Saccharolobus shibatae B12: one gene and its partners. The protein of the gene in region 1 binds, or shares a complex with, the protein of each later gene. Links are inferred from orthologs where the notes say so. Each region holds a gene or a part of one and is shown in the gene's direction. Other genes may lie near its edges.

Region 1 (4,721 bases):
CCACCCGCAGAAAGGGCCGTCAGGGAGAAACAATTAGTCGGGAAGTTACTGAAGATGGGTTTGTTAAAGAGGGAAACTGCAACTGTAGATGATATTCTAAGTTTAACCGAGCAAGATCTATTGGAGAGAAGATTGCAAACTATAGTGTATAAGAAAGGATTAGCAAATACAACATATCAAGCTAGGCAATTAATAACTCATGGGCACATTGCGGTCAATGGTAAAAGAGTCACGTCTCCAGGTTATATTGTTAATGTAGATGAGGAAAATCTAATCGATTATTACGTTACTTCCTCATTTAAATCAAGACCACCAGTTATGGCACAACAAGAAGGAGGTGAAGTAGGTGTCAAGCAGGCGTGAAATTAGATGGGGAATAGCTCATATTTATGCGTCACAGAATAACACTCTAATAACTATAAGTGATCTTACTGGCGCGGAAATCATCTCCAGAGCTAGCGGAGGCATGGTAGTGAAAGCGGACAGAGAGAAATCATCTCCCTATGCTGCAATGTTAGCTGCAAATAAAGCTGCTAGTGACGCCCTTGAAAAAGGTATAATGGCACTTCACATTAAGGTTAGGGCGCCTGGTGGATATGGTAGTAAGACGCCGGGACCCGGTGCTCAACCTGCAATTAGAGCATTAGCTAGAGCTGGATTCATTATAGGAAGGATTGAAGACGTGACGCCTATTCCTCATGATACTATAAGGAGACCCGGTGGAAGAAGAGGAAGAAGAGTATAGGCGGCTTATACATGTCAATTAATTTACTTCATAAGGATGATAAAAGGATAGATCTAGTTTTTGAGGGTTATCCTTTAGAATTTGTAAATGCAATTAGGAGAGCGGCGATGCTTTATGTTCCAGTAATGTCTATTGACGATGTATATTTCATAGAGAATAACAGTCCTTTATACGATGAGATATTGGCACATAGGTTGGCTTTAATACCATTTACTTCAGAGGAAGCCTTAGATACGTATAGATGGCCGGAAGAATGTATCGACTGTACTGAAAACTGTGAAAAATGTTATACTAAGATTTACATTGAAGCGGAAGCGTTGAATGAGCCTAAGATGCTATACTCTAAAGATATAAAATCAGAGGATCCATCAATAGTTCCAATATCTGGAGACATACCAATTGTGCTATTAGGTGCTAATCAAAAGATATCACTTGAGGCTAGGTTAAGATTAGGCTACGGAAAAGAGCACGCTAAGTTTATACCAGTTTCTTTGGCAATAGTTAGATACTATCCGAAAGTTGAGATACTAGGAAATTGTGAAAAAGGAGCTACTGTTTGCCCAGAGGGGGTATTTGAATTAAAAGATGGTAAACTCTCAGTAAAGAACGAGTTGGCCTGTACCTTGTGTGAAGAGTGTTTAAGATATTGTAATGGCTTAATTAGAATTTCGTCTGTAGAAGATAAATATATTCTGGAGCTAGAAAGTGTCGGATCTCTTAAGCCAGAGAGAATTTTATTAGAGGCTGGTAAAAGCATTATTAGAAAGATTGAAGAATTAGAGAAGAAGTTGGTAGAGGTGATTAAATGAAGGTAACTGGTAGTACGAATATAATGGTTAGAAAGCTTATTAGAAATTTGGAAAAGTCTAAGAAGCCATTGTGGAGAAAAGTAGCTGAGGAATTATCGGCATCATCCAGAAAGAGGCCATATATTAACCTATACAAAATAAACAAGTACACTAAGACCAATGACATAGTTGTTGTTCCAGGAAAAGTCTTAGGTATAGGTAAACTAGATCACGTAGTAACAGTTATTGCATTAGATTTCTCAAAATCCGCTATAGAAAAAATTAGAGCTTCGGGAGGTCAGACTATGAGTATATATAAAGCTTTAGAAACCTTTAAGGATTTTAAAGGAAAAAGTGTGAGGTTGATGAAGCAATGAGTACGCAAGTTCAAGAGCAAGAAGTAGTAATTAACGCTGAAGGTCAGATCTTAGGTAGAATGGCGAGTAACATAGTTAGATTATTAAAGGAAGGTAAAAAGGTAATTATAGTAAATGGAGAAAAAGCAGTAATAAGTGGGGAGAAAAACAGAGTTATAGAGTCATATAAATTACTTTTAACAGTAAGAACGCTTTTTAATCCTTATAGAAATGGGATTAGAAGACCTAAATCACCGATAAATATAGTTAAAAGGACTATTAGGGGAATGTTACCTAAGAGTAGTAAGGGACGTAGAATGCTTAAGAACGTTAAGGTATATATTGGAGTACCGAAGGAATTTGAGGGGAGACAATTTATTAAATTCCCAGACGCTGATGTGAGTAGACTTAAAGGTAAGTATGTAACAGTAGAAGTAGTTGCAAAAGAGCTAGGGTGGAGTTGATGAGTGAGGAACAGAAAGTAGTTATTTCCAGCGCTAGAAGGAAGACAGCTAGAGCTACATGTTATATATTCCCCGGGAAAGGAAGAGTGTTCGTAAACAACATTCCAATTGAGTTAATACCAATAGAAATCGTAAGATTGAAAGTCATGGAACCATTACTTTTAGCTGGGAATGACATTAGATCAAAGATAGATGCCAAAATAGTAACTTATGGGGGTGGGATAATGGGCCAGGCTGATGCAGCAAGGATGGCTTTGGCTAGGGCATTGGTTAAGTTCACTGGTAGTGATGAATTAAAGAAAATATATAGGGCGTATGATAGGACAATGCTAGCTGGAGATCCAAGGCAGACGGAATCAGAGAAATGGATGAGATATAGCGCAAGGAGATGGAGGCAGAAATCGTATAGGTGAATCTAAATGATGATCCCAATTAGATGTTTTACATGTGGTTCATTGATAGCTGATAAGTGGCAGCCATTTATAACAAGAGTTAATGCAGGGGAGAATCCAGGAAAGGTTCTTGATGACTTAGGTGTAAAAAGATATTGTTGCAGAAGAATGCTTTTATCTCACATAGATATAATTAGTGAAGTAATCCACTATACTAGACCAATTTGAAAGGTGATCAATTTGAGTGAAAAGGAAGAAAGAGGAGGAGAATTAACTGAAGCAGAAAAAGAGGAGTTACGAAAATCCGAAAAAGGTACAATAATAGAATTATTAGTTCCAGTAGAGACTTATCTTTCGGCTGGAGTTCATATAGGTACTCATAGTTGTACTAAATATATGGAGAGTTTCGTATATAGAGTAAGAGCAGAAGGATTGTATGTATTAGATGTTAGAAAGATAGATGAAAGATTAAGAATAGCAGCTAAGTTCTTATCAAGGTATGAACCACAGGATATAATTGCAGTAGCGAGTAGGCCTTATGCATACAGGCCAGTCCAAAAGTTCGCAGAAGTGATAGGAGCTAGAGCATTGGTAGGTAGAATAATACCAGGAACTTTTACAAATCCATATTTATCAACATATACAGAGCCAAAGGTATTGTTAGTATCCGATCCTAGAACTGATACTCAAGCAATAAAAGAAGCTGCTAAGGTAGGAATACCGATAGTTGCTTTTGCTGATACTGATGCTAAAATCGATTATATTGATCTCATAATACCGGCCAATAATAAAGGTAGGAAATCATTGGCGCTATTATATTGGGCATTAGCTAGGCAAATACTCAGAGAGAGGAGGATAATTCCCCCAGATGGCGATTTGGCGGTACCAGTAAGTGAATTCGAGATGAGGCTTGTTCAATGAAGAGATTACCAGCGGTTGCAGGTTCTTTTTATGAATCAGATCCGAAAAAACTTAAAATGCAGATTGAGTGGTCATTCAGACATAATATAGGTCCAAGAGATATTCCTAAACAATCTTACGAGAAGAAGAAAAGAGATAATTTATTTTTTGTCGTGCCCCATGCTGGTTATATTTATAGCGGCCCCGTGGCAGCTCACTCATATTATTATTTAGTTTCAGAAGGTAGGCCAGATGTTGTGATAATATTAGGTCCTAATCATACCGGTTTGGGTTCTTATGTTTCTGCCTGGCCTAAGGGAGAATGGGAAACTCCGTTAGGTAGTGTGAAAATAGATGAAGAAATTTTAATGCAATTAATCAAGGAATCGGAAGTGATAGACTTAGATGAAAAATCGCACTTATACGAACATTCAATCGAGGTTCAATTGCCATTTTTGCAGTACTTTTTTGGTGATAACTTTAAGATGGTTCCAATTGTAATTATGATGCAAACCCCTGAAATTGCCGAATTTCTAGCAGATGCCATTTATAAGGTTATGCAGAAGAATCCAGATAAGGATATAGTAGTCTTGGCAAGTAGTGATATGAACCATTACGACCCACATGAGATTACGGTAAAGAAAGATGAGGAAGCAATAGAAAAAATTCAACAATTAGATTATAAGGGTTTATACGAGGTTGTAGAAGGTAAAGATGTTACTTTATGTGGTTATGGTCCTATAATGGTTAACCTAATCCTAGCTAAGAAGTTCGGTAAAAAAGCCTATATTTTGAAACATGCAACTTCTGGTGACACTTCGGGACCTAAAGATTCAGTTGTGGGTTATCTTGCAGCGCGTTTTGGGAGTTAGAGTTCCGTTTCTCGGAATCCCTATAAAAGGAATAAATAATCCGATTCTGGTGCTTGACGGAATCATAGAGTCATTAAACATTTTTGTGAGGACTGAGGCAATTGGCCAGTTTATAAGGCAATTTAATGAGGCAATTGGTTTTCAGTGCGTTAAGGAGGAGGAACATTGGGATTCCTCGATTCCCTTCTCTTCATATTATATTTA
Region 2 (4,727 bases), 2.6 Mb from region 1 along the record:
TGGATATTTAGGAGTGGGTCAAACTTATGATGATCTAATTCCGTTTAATGCCGAGTGGTTCATTCAAAGATTGTTCAGTTAACTTAAATACCTTGACCCAATTATAAATTACTGTGAGTTCAAATAAGCTAATTAGCTGGTTCAGAAGGCTTAGGGAGGACTGGAATAGAATAATTACAGTAGCTAGGAAACCGGATAGGAACTTTTTCTCACTTAACCTTAAAGTTACTTTATTAGTATTAGTCGTAGTAGGTGTATTAGCTTACATAATTCAACTTGCATTGACATTAATAGGGGTGTAATTTTGTGGAAAAACCGAATATGAGAAATTATTATGCTGTAAAAGTTGTTGGAGGGCAAGAAATAAATGTAGCTTTAATGTTAGAAGAGAGGATAAAAACTAATAATATTAAAGGAATATATGCAATAATTGTTCCACCCAATTTGAAAGGATATGTAGTTCTGGAGGCAGAGGGTTTGCATATAGTTAAACCATTAATTGCTGGGATAAGGAATGCAAGAGGACTTGCACAAGGTTTACTACCTAGAGATGAGATACTAAAAATTGTATCTAAGAAAACCATAGGCCCAACCGTAAAACCTGGGGATGTAGTAGAAGTAATTTCTGGTCCCTTTAGGGGTACTCAGGCTCAAGTGGTAAGAGTTGAGGAAGCTAAAGGAGAGGTAGTGTTAAATATTTTAGAATCAGCATTTCCATTACAAGTCACAGTTCCTTTAGATCAAATTAAGGTGTCTAAAAGGTGAAGTGAATGCCCACAAAATCTATAAAAATAATGGTAGAAGGAGGTAATGTTAAGCCAGGTCCACCATTAGCACCAACACTTTCGCAGTTAGGGCTAAATGTTGGGGATGTTGTCAAGAAATTGAATGAGGCCACAAGTAGTTTTAAAGGCATGTCAGTTCCAGTAACAATAGAAGTTGATAGTAATACTAAGAAATATGAAATAAAAGTTGGAATACCTACTACTACTGCATTACTATTAAAAGAAGCTGGAGCTAGTGAACCATCTGGAGACCCTGCTCACAAGAAGATAGGTAATTTATCATTGGAACAAGTAATTAAAATAGCGATTATGAAAAAGCCGGGGTTAACTACGAAATCATTAAAGGCTGCAGTTAAGAGTATGCTAGGTACAGCTAAATCTATTGGACTAACTGTGGAAAATAAAGACCCTAAAGAACTAGTAAAAGAAGTGGAAGAAGGTAAATATGATGATTTATTAGCAAAATATGAGAATGAATGGAATGAGGTGAAAGAGTAAAATGCCAATCGTTGATAGAAATAATATTGAAGATTCCCTTAAGCTGGCATTATCTCCCGAAAACAACCCCAAGAGAAACTTTGTCCAGAGCGTAGAGATAATAGTTACATTTAAAGAAGTTGATATGAAAAAGGGGGACTTGAAGTTAAGAGAAATAGTGGTATTACCTAAGCCTCCAGAAAAGTCAAAGAAAGTTTTAGTAGTCCCAACTATTCAGCAGTTAGAGTACGCAAGGAAAGCTGAACCTAATACAATTTTAACCAAAGAAGAATTACAAAAACTACAAGGAAATAAGAGGACAATTAAAAAATTAGCTCGTCAAAATGATTGGTTTCTAGTAGCTCCAGATTCGATGGCTTTGGTAGGTAGAATATTAGGCCCAGCTTTAGGTCCCAGAGGAAAATTCCCAACACCATTACCGAATACTGCAGATATATCAGAGTATATACTGAGATTTAAAAGATCAACTTTAGTTAAGACTAAAGATCAACCCCAAACACAAGCATTCATAGGCACTGAGAACCAACAAATTGGAGATTTAGCTGAAAATGCACTAGCAGTACTAAACGTAATAGAATCTAAAGGATACGCCCAAAAGATAAGGAATATATATGTAAAAACTACTATGGGTAAGGTAGTAAAAGTAGAGTTAAGGTGAAAAGATTGGCTCTAGCCTTGAAACAGAGAAAAGTTGCCAGCTGGAAGCTTGAAGAAGTTAAAGAATTAACTGAACTTATTAAAAATAATAATACTATATTAATTGGAAGTCTTGAAGGTTTCCCAGCAGACAAATTACACGAAATTAGGAAGAAATTAAGAGGAAAAGCTACAATAAAGGTAACTAAGAACACTTTATTCAAGATAGCTGCTAAAAATGCTGGTATAAATACAGAAAAACTTGAGCAATATTTAACTGGCCCAAACGTCTTCATATTTACTAAAGATAACCCATTCCTAACTAACATGTTCTTCGAAAATTATAAACTGAGAAGGTACGCAATGCCAGGGGATAAGGCTGAAGAGGAGGTTGTAATTCCTGCGGGAGATACTGGAATGCCTGCTGGACCAATATTAAGCGTATTTGGAAAGTTAAAGGTACAAACGAAGGTACAAGATGGTAAGGTACACGTAGTAAAAGATACCGTAGTAGCAAAAGCTGGTGATGTAATTCCGACAGAAGCTTTACCAATTTTACAGAAACTTGGAATAATGCCAGTGTACGTCAAATTAAAAATAAAAGTAGCGTATCATGAGGGTTTAGTAATTCCCGCAGAAAATCTAAAACTTGATTTAGAAGGTTATAGGAGTAATATAGCTGAAGCTTATAGGAATGCATTTACTCTTGCAGTAGAAATAGCGTATCCAGTTCCTGACGTATTAAAGTTTACAATAAGCAAGGTATTCAAGAATGCGATTGCGTTAGCATCTGAGATAGGATACCTTACACCAGAATCAGCCCAAGCAGTAATATCTAAAGCTGTTGCTAAAGCATATGCATTGGCTACAGCTATCAGTAGAAAAGTAGATTTAGGAGTACAATTACCTGCAGCACAACATACCCAAACCCAACAATCAACAGCTGAAGAGAAGAAAGAAGAAAAGAAAGAAGAAGAAAAGAAAGGACCAAGCGAAGAAGAAATTGGAAGTGGGCTTGCATCCTTATTTGGATGATAAAAATTTATATAACCTAAGACAAAAATGTGGAGTGTGAATAAGAATGGAGTACATATATGCGAGTCTCCTATTACACTCAGCCAAGAAGGAAATAAATGAAGATACACTAAAGAATATACTAACTGCAGCTGGAATAAGCGTAGATGAGGTAAGATTAAAAGCTGTAGTAGCTGCATTAAAAGAAGTGAACATAGATGAAGTATTAAAGAACGCAGCTGCCATGCCAGTAGCAGTAGCCGCACAACCACAAGCAGCTCAAGCACAGCCTGCAGCTGAAGAGAAGAAAGAAGAAAAGAAAGAAGAAGAAAAGAAAGGACCAAGCGAAGAAGAAATTGCGAGCGGGTTAGCCTCCCTATTCGGTTAAGGCTTTGTTAAGGATAACGAAACAATCTTTTAATGTAGAGATACTAATTCAATACTTTTTAAGGGACAACATTTTAGATTTGTTTTTGTTATGTGGAATATACTTTTTAGGTTAGTTTCTTTAGAGAGAAATCTTAAATGAAATTAAAAACGAATATCTACTCTAGAATCCCATTACGGGAGAAGTCAGTTTTTAAACTTTAGATACTTTTCTTTTTATTGTATGAAAGCTAGTGAAGAGGAGTACAGACTGAATTTCTTTATCAAGAATGATTTCAAGCGAAAAATATGCAAATCATGCAAAACACCATTTTGGACTAGGGATGAAAAGAAAGAATATTGTTCAGACATACCTTGTACAGACTACTACTTTTTTGACATAAATATAAAAAGCCAACCCTTGACTGTCAAGGAAGCTAGAGAGAAATTCCTCTCATTCTTCGAACAGAGAGGACATACACGAATACCTCCTAAACCAGTTTTGGCTAGATGGAGAGAGGACTTATACCTAACAATAGCAAGTATAGTTGATTTCCAGCCACATGTAACTAGTGGCTTAGTTCCCCCACCCGCAAATCCACTAGTAGTGTCGCAGCCCTCAATAAGATTAGAGGATATAGATAATGTCGGAATAACCTTTGGAAGACATTTAACTACTTTCGAAATGGCCGCACATCACGCATTCAACTATCCAGACCATTATGTGTATTGGAAGGACGAAACGACAGCGTATGCTACAGAATTCTTCACAAAAGAGTTAGGAATACCAGAAGAGGAATTGAACTTCAAAGAATCTTGGTGGGAAGGGGGAGGAAATGCTGGACCTTGCTTAGAAGTTACAGTAGGTGGATTAGAGCTAGCCACACTAGTATTTATGCAATACAAGATAACCGATAATGGTGATTATACTCCACTCAAATTGAAAATTGTAGATACCGGATATGGTGTAGAAAGAATTGCATGGATAACACAAAAGACTCCCTCGGCATTTCACGCAATATATGGTAATTTAGTATACAAATTCTTTAACAAAATAGGCGTAGCTTATATAGATGAGACATTACTAAAAGTAGCATCTAGATTTGCAGGCAAAATAGACCCAGATAATCCAGATACTATAAAAATTCATAGACAAATGGTTAGCAAGGAATTAGGAATTGATATTAAAGCTGTTGAAGAAGAATTGGATAGGGCAGCTAAGGTATTTCAGATCTTAGACCATACGAAGACAATAATGTTAATGCTAGCTGATGGTCTAGTTCCTTCCAACTCTGGTGAAGGATATCTTGGCAGACTCGTTATAAGAAGAGCCTTAAAAGTACTAAGATTACTTAAATCGGATGTAAGACTTTATGAACTAGTAAAAGAGCAAATAGACTTCTGGAAGGAAGATTTCCCTCAAGTATT
Region 3 (4,661 bases), 2.3 Mb from region 1 along the record:
TTGTTTTACAGCCAAGATCAATAGTAGTGCCTGGCGAGTTATTAGCTGAAGGCGAGTTCCAGATTCCTTGGTCTCCTTATATATTAAAGGTTAATAGTAAATATTACTCTACAGTTGTTGGACTTTTTGATGTAAAAGATACTCAGTTTGAAGTGATTCCTTTGGAAGGGTCGTTTTACTATCCTAAGGTCAATGATGTGGTAATAGGTTTAGTAGAGGACGTTGAAATCTATGGTTGGGTGGTTGACATAAAAGCGCCTTATAAGGCATATTTACCAGCCTCAAATCTTTTAGGAAGATCCGTTAATGTTGGAGAGGATTTAAGGAGGTATTTAGATGTAGGTGACTACGTTATAGCTAGAATTGAAAATTTTGATAGATCAATAGATCCCGTTTTATCAGTTAAGGGCAAGGATCTAGGTCGTGTAAATAATGGTATAGTCATTGATATAATGCCAGTTAAAGTTCCGCGTGTTATAGGTAAGAATAAAAGTATGCATGAGACTTTGACCTCAAAAAGTGGATGCAGCATGTTTGTTGCCAATAATGGTAGAATATGGGCTACTTGTCCTTCCCGTTTTTCTGAAGAAATTTTAATCGAGGCCATTAGGAAGATTGAAAATGAGTCACATATAAAAGGATTGACAGATAGAATAAAACAATTCATTGAGGAAAAATTAGGTGAGAGAAATGCTTCAAGTGGAGAGACCAAAACTAATCCTTGAAGATGGAAAGCGAATAGATGGTAGAAAGCCAGATGAATTAAGGAGTATAAAGATAGAATTGGGAGTTCTCAAAAACGCTGATGGTTCAGCGATTTTTGAGATGGGAAATACAAAGGCTATAGCAGCGGTTTACGGTCCAAAAGAAATGCATCCAAGACATTTATCTCTTCCGGATAGGGCAGTATTAAGAGTTAGATATCATATGACACCATTCTCTACAGACGAGCGAAAGAATCCCGCACCTAGTAGAAGAGAGATTGAGCTTTCTAAGGTTATAAGAGAAGCTTTAGAATCAGCTGTTTTAGTGGAATTGTTTCCAAGAACTGCCATAGATGTTTTTACTGAAATATTACAAGCAGACGCGGGATCCAGATTAGTTTCATTGATGGCTGCGTCTTTGGCGTTAGCTGATGCTGGAATTCCTATGAGAGATTTAATAGCTGGGGTAGCCGTAGGAAAGGCTGATGGAGTAATAGTTCTAGATTTAAATGAACCCGAGGATATGTGGGGAGAGGCTGATATGCCGGTTGCAATGATGCCATCTTTAAACCAAGTAACGTTATTTCAGTTAAATGGTAATATGACTCCGGAGGAATTTAGACAGGCTTTTGATTTAGCAGTTAAGGGTATAAATATAATATATAATTTAGAGAGGGAGGCTCTAAAAAGTAAGTATGTAGAGTTTAAAGAAGAGGGTGTATAGAATTGTCTTCAACTCCGTCGAATCAAAATATTATACCTATAATCAAGAAGGAAAGTATAGTAAGTCTTTTTGAGAAAGGCATTAGGCAAGACGGAAGGAAATTAACGGATTATAGACCTCTTTCTATAACCTTGGATTACGCAAAAAAGGCTGATGGTTCTGCGTTAGTTAAGTTAGGCACGACAATGGTATTAGCTGGGACAAAACTTGAAATAGATAAACCTTACGAAGATACGCCTAATCAAGGAAACCTCATTGTGAATGTTGAACTCCTACCTTTAGCCTATGAGACCTTTGAACCTGGGCCTCCAGATGAGAATGCTATTGAATTAGCTAGAGTAGTGGATAGAAGCTTAAGGGATTCTAAAGCTCTAGATCTAACTAAACTTGTAATAGAACCCGGTAAAAGTGTATGGACAGTATGGCTTGATGTTTATGTATTAGATTATGGTGGGAATGTATTGGACGCATGTATGTTGGCCTCAGTCGCAGCATTGTATAATACTAAAGTGTATAAGGTAGAACAAGATTCTAATGGGTTTAGAATCAATAAAAATGAAGTTGTTGGTAAATTACCATTGAATCATCCAGTAGTTACAGTGTCTATAGCAAAAGTTGACAAATATTTAATAGTTGATCCAGATTTGGATGAAGAGTCAATAATGGACACTAAGGTTTCCTTTTCCTATACGCCAGATCTAAAAATAGTGGGGATTCAAAAGAGTGGAAAGGGTAGTATGTCATTACAAGATATTGATCAGGCTGAGAATACAGCAAGATTAGTAGCTGTCAAGCTTTTAGAAGAACTTAAAAAGCAGTTAGGAATTTAATTATAGGTGGCAATTATGGGGAAAGTCACGGGAATTGCTGGAAGATACGGGGCTAGATATGGATCTACTTTAAGAAAAAAGTGGAAAGAAATAATGGAAAAGAGGTATGATGACCATCAATGTCCCTATTGCAAGACCACTGGTAAGGTTATCAGATTGGCTTCTGGAATATGGTACTGTAAGAAATGTAATTCTAAGTGGGCCGGTCTTGCATATACACCGTACTAGAATAGTTATAACTTCATCTAGAGATCCTAGTATTAGAACAAGAAATTTTTTAAATATTTTAACTTCTCTGTTACCAGACTCAGTTAAAATTACACGGGGTAAAAAAAGTAAGAAAGAGATATTTGAAAGGGCTATTAATTTAGGAGCAATATATTTATTGTTCGTATTAGCTAAGAATGGTAATCCGTTGAGAATAATTGTTTATGATTTAGAAACTTTTTCTATAAAATATTTTTTTAAATTACACGGTTTATCACTACCTTCTGACTATAATATCCCATTATATCAGATAAAAAGGCATAATAGTGTATGCACAGAACTAAATGGGTGTGATTTTCTAAGAGATTTTCTAGTCGATATGAATATCTACAACTTGTCAAATAATTGCGATGTTATTGTGAACACGAGGCTAGTCTCTAATAATATTTGTGAACTTTTGTTTACGTTATCTACGAAAAACATTAAGTTTTTGAAGATGCTATTAGAAATGTGAAGATAGAGATTTCAATTTATCCAGATAATTTCAATAAAAACGAATTCCAGGATATGATATATGATTCGATAATAATTGAAAAGATAGATACTAAATATGTAAAAATTAAGAAATCCCCTTTACAGATTGAGATAGATGCACCATCAATTACAAGAGCTAGGGCTATAATGAACTCTTATATACTTTGGATCTATACAATTCTAAAGTCACTGGAAGAGGTGGAAAAAAGTGGCCGAGAAATTACCTCCAGAAGTTCAAGCTCAACTAGCTAAGTTTCAACAGTTAAAAGATCAGCTTGATAGATTATTATTGGAAAAGTCTACTATAGAGAATGAATTAAGGGAGATAAACAAGGTATTGGAAGAATTATCAGTTCTTAATGCAGATGCTACTATTTATAAGATTGTAGGGAACTTATTGGTTAAATCGGATAAGACATCAGTAGAAAAGGAGCTTAATGATAGGAAAGAATTATTAGAACTCAGATCAAGGACTTATCAGAAGCAAGAAAGTATTTTAAGAAAGCAGCTAGAAGACTTACAAGCTAAAATAAATGAGATGTTATCAAAATATTATCCGCAAGGTGGCCAAACAGGTATAAAAGCTTAAGCTAAATAACTTATTAGTGTTATGGTAATTAGAATTTATGCTGATGATAGGGAAAAGGCTAGTGGTATACCAGAATTATTAAAGGAGTTGGGAATTACAGTAATACTATCTCAACTTAGTGTTGCTGATTATGTGATAGGTGAAGATGCTGCAGTAGAGAGGAAGTCGGTAAATGATTTGGTAAATTCGGTTTTTGACAAGAGGTTTTTTGACCAAATCAGTAGGCTTTCAGAGGTTTATAATTTTCCAATGTTAATTGTTGAAGGTGATATTAATGAAATTAGGAAAATAACTGAAAAGTGGAGAGCGATAAATAACGCTTTAATTTCTGCCACGATTGATTATAATATTAAAGTATTTTATTCTAGAGATAAAAAAGATACTGCGGAAATTTTGAAAAAAATAGCAGAGAAGTATCAATTCGGCGAAAATGGGAGTAGGAGAATTAATTTACATAATAAGGCTAAACTAGAAAGTATTTCTGATATGCAACTTTATATTGTAGAATCTTTTCCTTATGTTGGTTCTGTACTTGCTGAAAGGCTACTACTTAAGTTTGGAACTATACAGAATATTTGTAATGCATCTATATCAGAATTGGAAAAAGCATTAGGTAGTAGGAAAAAAGCTGAGGATATTTATAAAATTTTAAGGGCACACTATTCTAAAACTAACGCTGATAATGATAGTAAGAAAAGTACCTCTTTATTTGACTTCCTTTAAATTTTTTAGTCTCTTTTTTAGCATTACCTTTTAATATGGGTCTAGAGAAGTTTAAGTGCAAGAAGTTGGTGATTTCATTTGCCTAGATATAAGACAGTAGAGCAAGTTCTAAGCCTAATGAAAGATAGAACGAGAGTTAGGAATATAGGTATAATTGCTCACGTGGATCATGGAAAAACCACAACTAGTGATACGTTATTGGCAGCATCGGGTATAATATCTCCTAAAGTAGCAGGTGAAGCTCTAGCATTAGATTACTTAAGTGTTGAGCAACAAAGAGGTATAACAGTAAAGGCTGCTAACATTAGTTTGTATCACGAAGCGGAAGGTAAAGGTTATGTCATTAACTT

Evidence for each region.
Region 2: J5U23_RS01160 (region 1) and J5U23_RS15025 share a complex: the UniProt entries of both Methanocaldococcus jannaschii proteins name them as parts of the 50S ribosomal subunit. The link is inferred for Saccharolobus shibatae B12 from one-to-one orthologs.
Region 3: J5U23_RS01160 (region 1) and J5U23_RS12930 share a complex: the UniProt entries of both Methanocaldococcus jannaschii proteins name them as parts of the 50S ribosomal subunit. The link is inferred for Saccharolobus shibatae B12 from one-to-one orthologs.

What each region holds. Positions count from the first base shown.
Region 1 is NZ_CP077717.1:153,261-157,981, forward strand. Bases 653-3,629 are described here. They hold J5U23_RS01160 (50S ribosomal protein L13), read left to right. Parts: upstream 653-1,906; coding sequence 1,907-2,353; downstream 2,354-3,629. Other genes in these bases: J5U23_RS01145 (30S ribosomal protein S11), read left to right, coding at 653-745; J5U23_RS01150 (DNA-directed RNA polymerase subunit D), read left to right, coding at 757-1,554; J5U23_RS01155 (50S ribosomal protein L18e), read left to right, coding at 1,551-1,910; J5U23_RS01165 (30S ribosomal protein S9), read left to right, coding at 2,353-2,766; J5U23_RS01170 (DNA-directed RNA polymerase subunit N), read left to right, coding at 2,773-2,973. Outside these bases: J5U23_RS01140 (30S ribosomal protein S4), read left to right, coding at 1-363; more of J5U23_RS01145, read left to right, coding at 347-652; more of rpsB, read left to right, coding at 3,630-3,666; amrB (AmmeMemoRadiSam system protein B), read left to right, coding at 3,663-4,517; J5U23_RS01185 (hypothetical protein), read left to right, coding at 4,444-4,721. UniProt on the Methanocaldococcus jannaschii protein: This protein is one of the early assembly proteins of the 50S ribosomal subunit, although it is not seen to bind rRNA by itself. It is important during the early stages of 50S assembly.
Region 2 is NZ_CP077717.1:2,789,208-2,793,934, forward strand. Bases 963-3,945 are described here. They hold J5U23_RS15025 (50S ribosomal protein L10), read left to right. Parts: upstream 963-1,937; coding sequence 1,938-2,954; downstream 2,955-3,945. Other genes in these bases: J5U23_RS15015 (50S ribosomal protein L11), read left to right, coding at 963-1,283; J5U23_RS15020 (50S ribosomal protein L1), read left to right, coding at 1,285-1,941; rpl12p (50S ribosomal protein P1), read left to right, coding at 3,001-3,321; alaS (alanine--tRNA ligase), read left to right, coding at 3,544-3,945. Outside these bases: signal recognition particle-docking protein FtsY, read left to right, coding at 1-82; J5U23_RS15005 (protein translocase SEC61 complex subunit gamma), read left to right, coding at 114-302; J5U23_RS15010 (transcription elongation factor Spt5), read left to right, coding at 307-765; more of J5U23_RS15015, read left to right, coding at 771-962; more of alaS, read left to right, coding at 3,946-4,727. UniProt on the Methanocaldococcus jannaschii protein: Forms part of the ribosomal stalk, playing a central role in the interaction of the ribosome with GTP-bound translation factors.
Region 3 is NZ_CP077717.1:2,450,757-2,455,417, forward strand. The notes cover bases 963-3,879. They hold J5U23_RS12930 (50S ribosomal protein L37ae), read left to right. Parts: upstream 963-2,273; coding sequence 2,274-2,486; downstream 2,487-3,879. Other genes in these bases: rrp41 (exosome complex exonuclease Rrp41), read left to right, coding at 963-1,428; rrp42 (exosome complex protein Rrp42), read left to right, coding at 1,431-2,258; J5U23_RS12935 (Brix domain-containing protein), read left to right, coding at 2,467-2,979; J5U23_RS12940 (KEOPS complex Pcc1 subunit), read left to right, coding at 2,976-3,251; J5U23_RS12945 (prefoldin subunit beta), read left to right, coding at 3,208-3,588. Outside these bases: exosome complex RNA-binding protein Rrp4, read left to right, coding at 1-725; more of rrp41, read left to right, coding at 691-962; more of xpf, read left to right, coding at 3,880-4,311; J5U23_RS12955 (elongation factor EF-2), read left to right, coding at 4,390-4,661. UniProt on the Methanocaldococcus jannaschii protein: Binds to the 23S rRNA.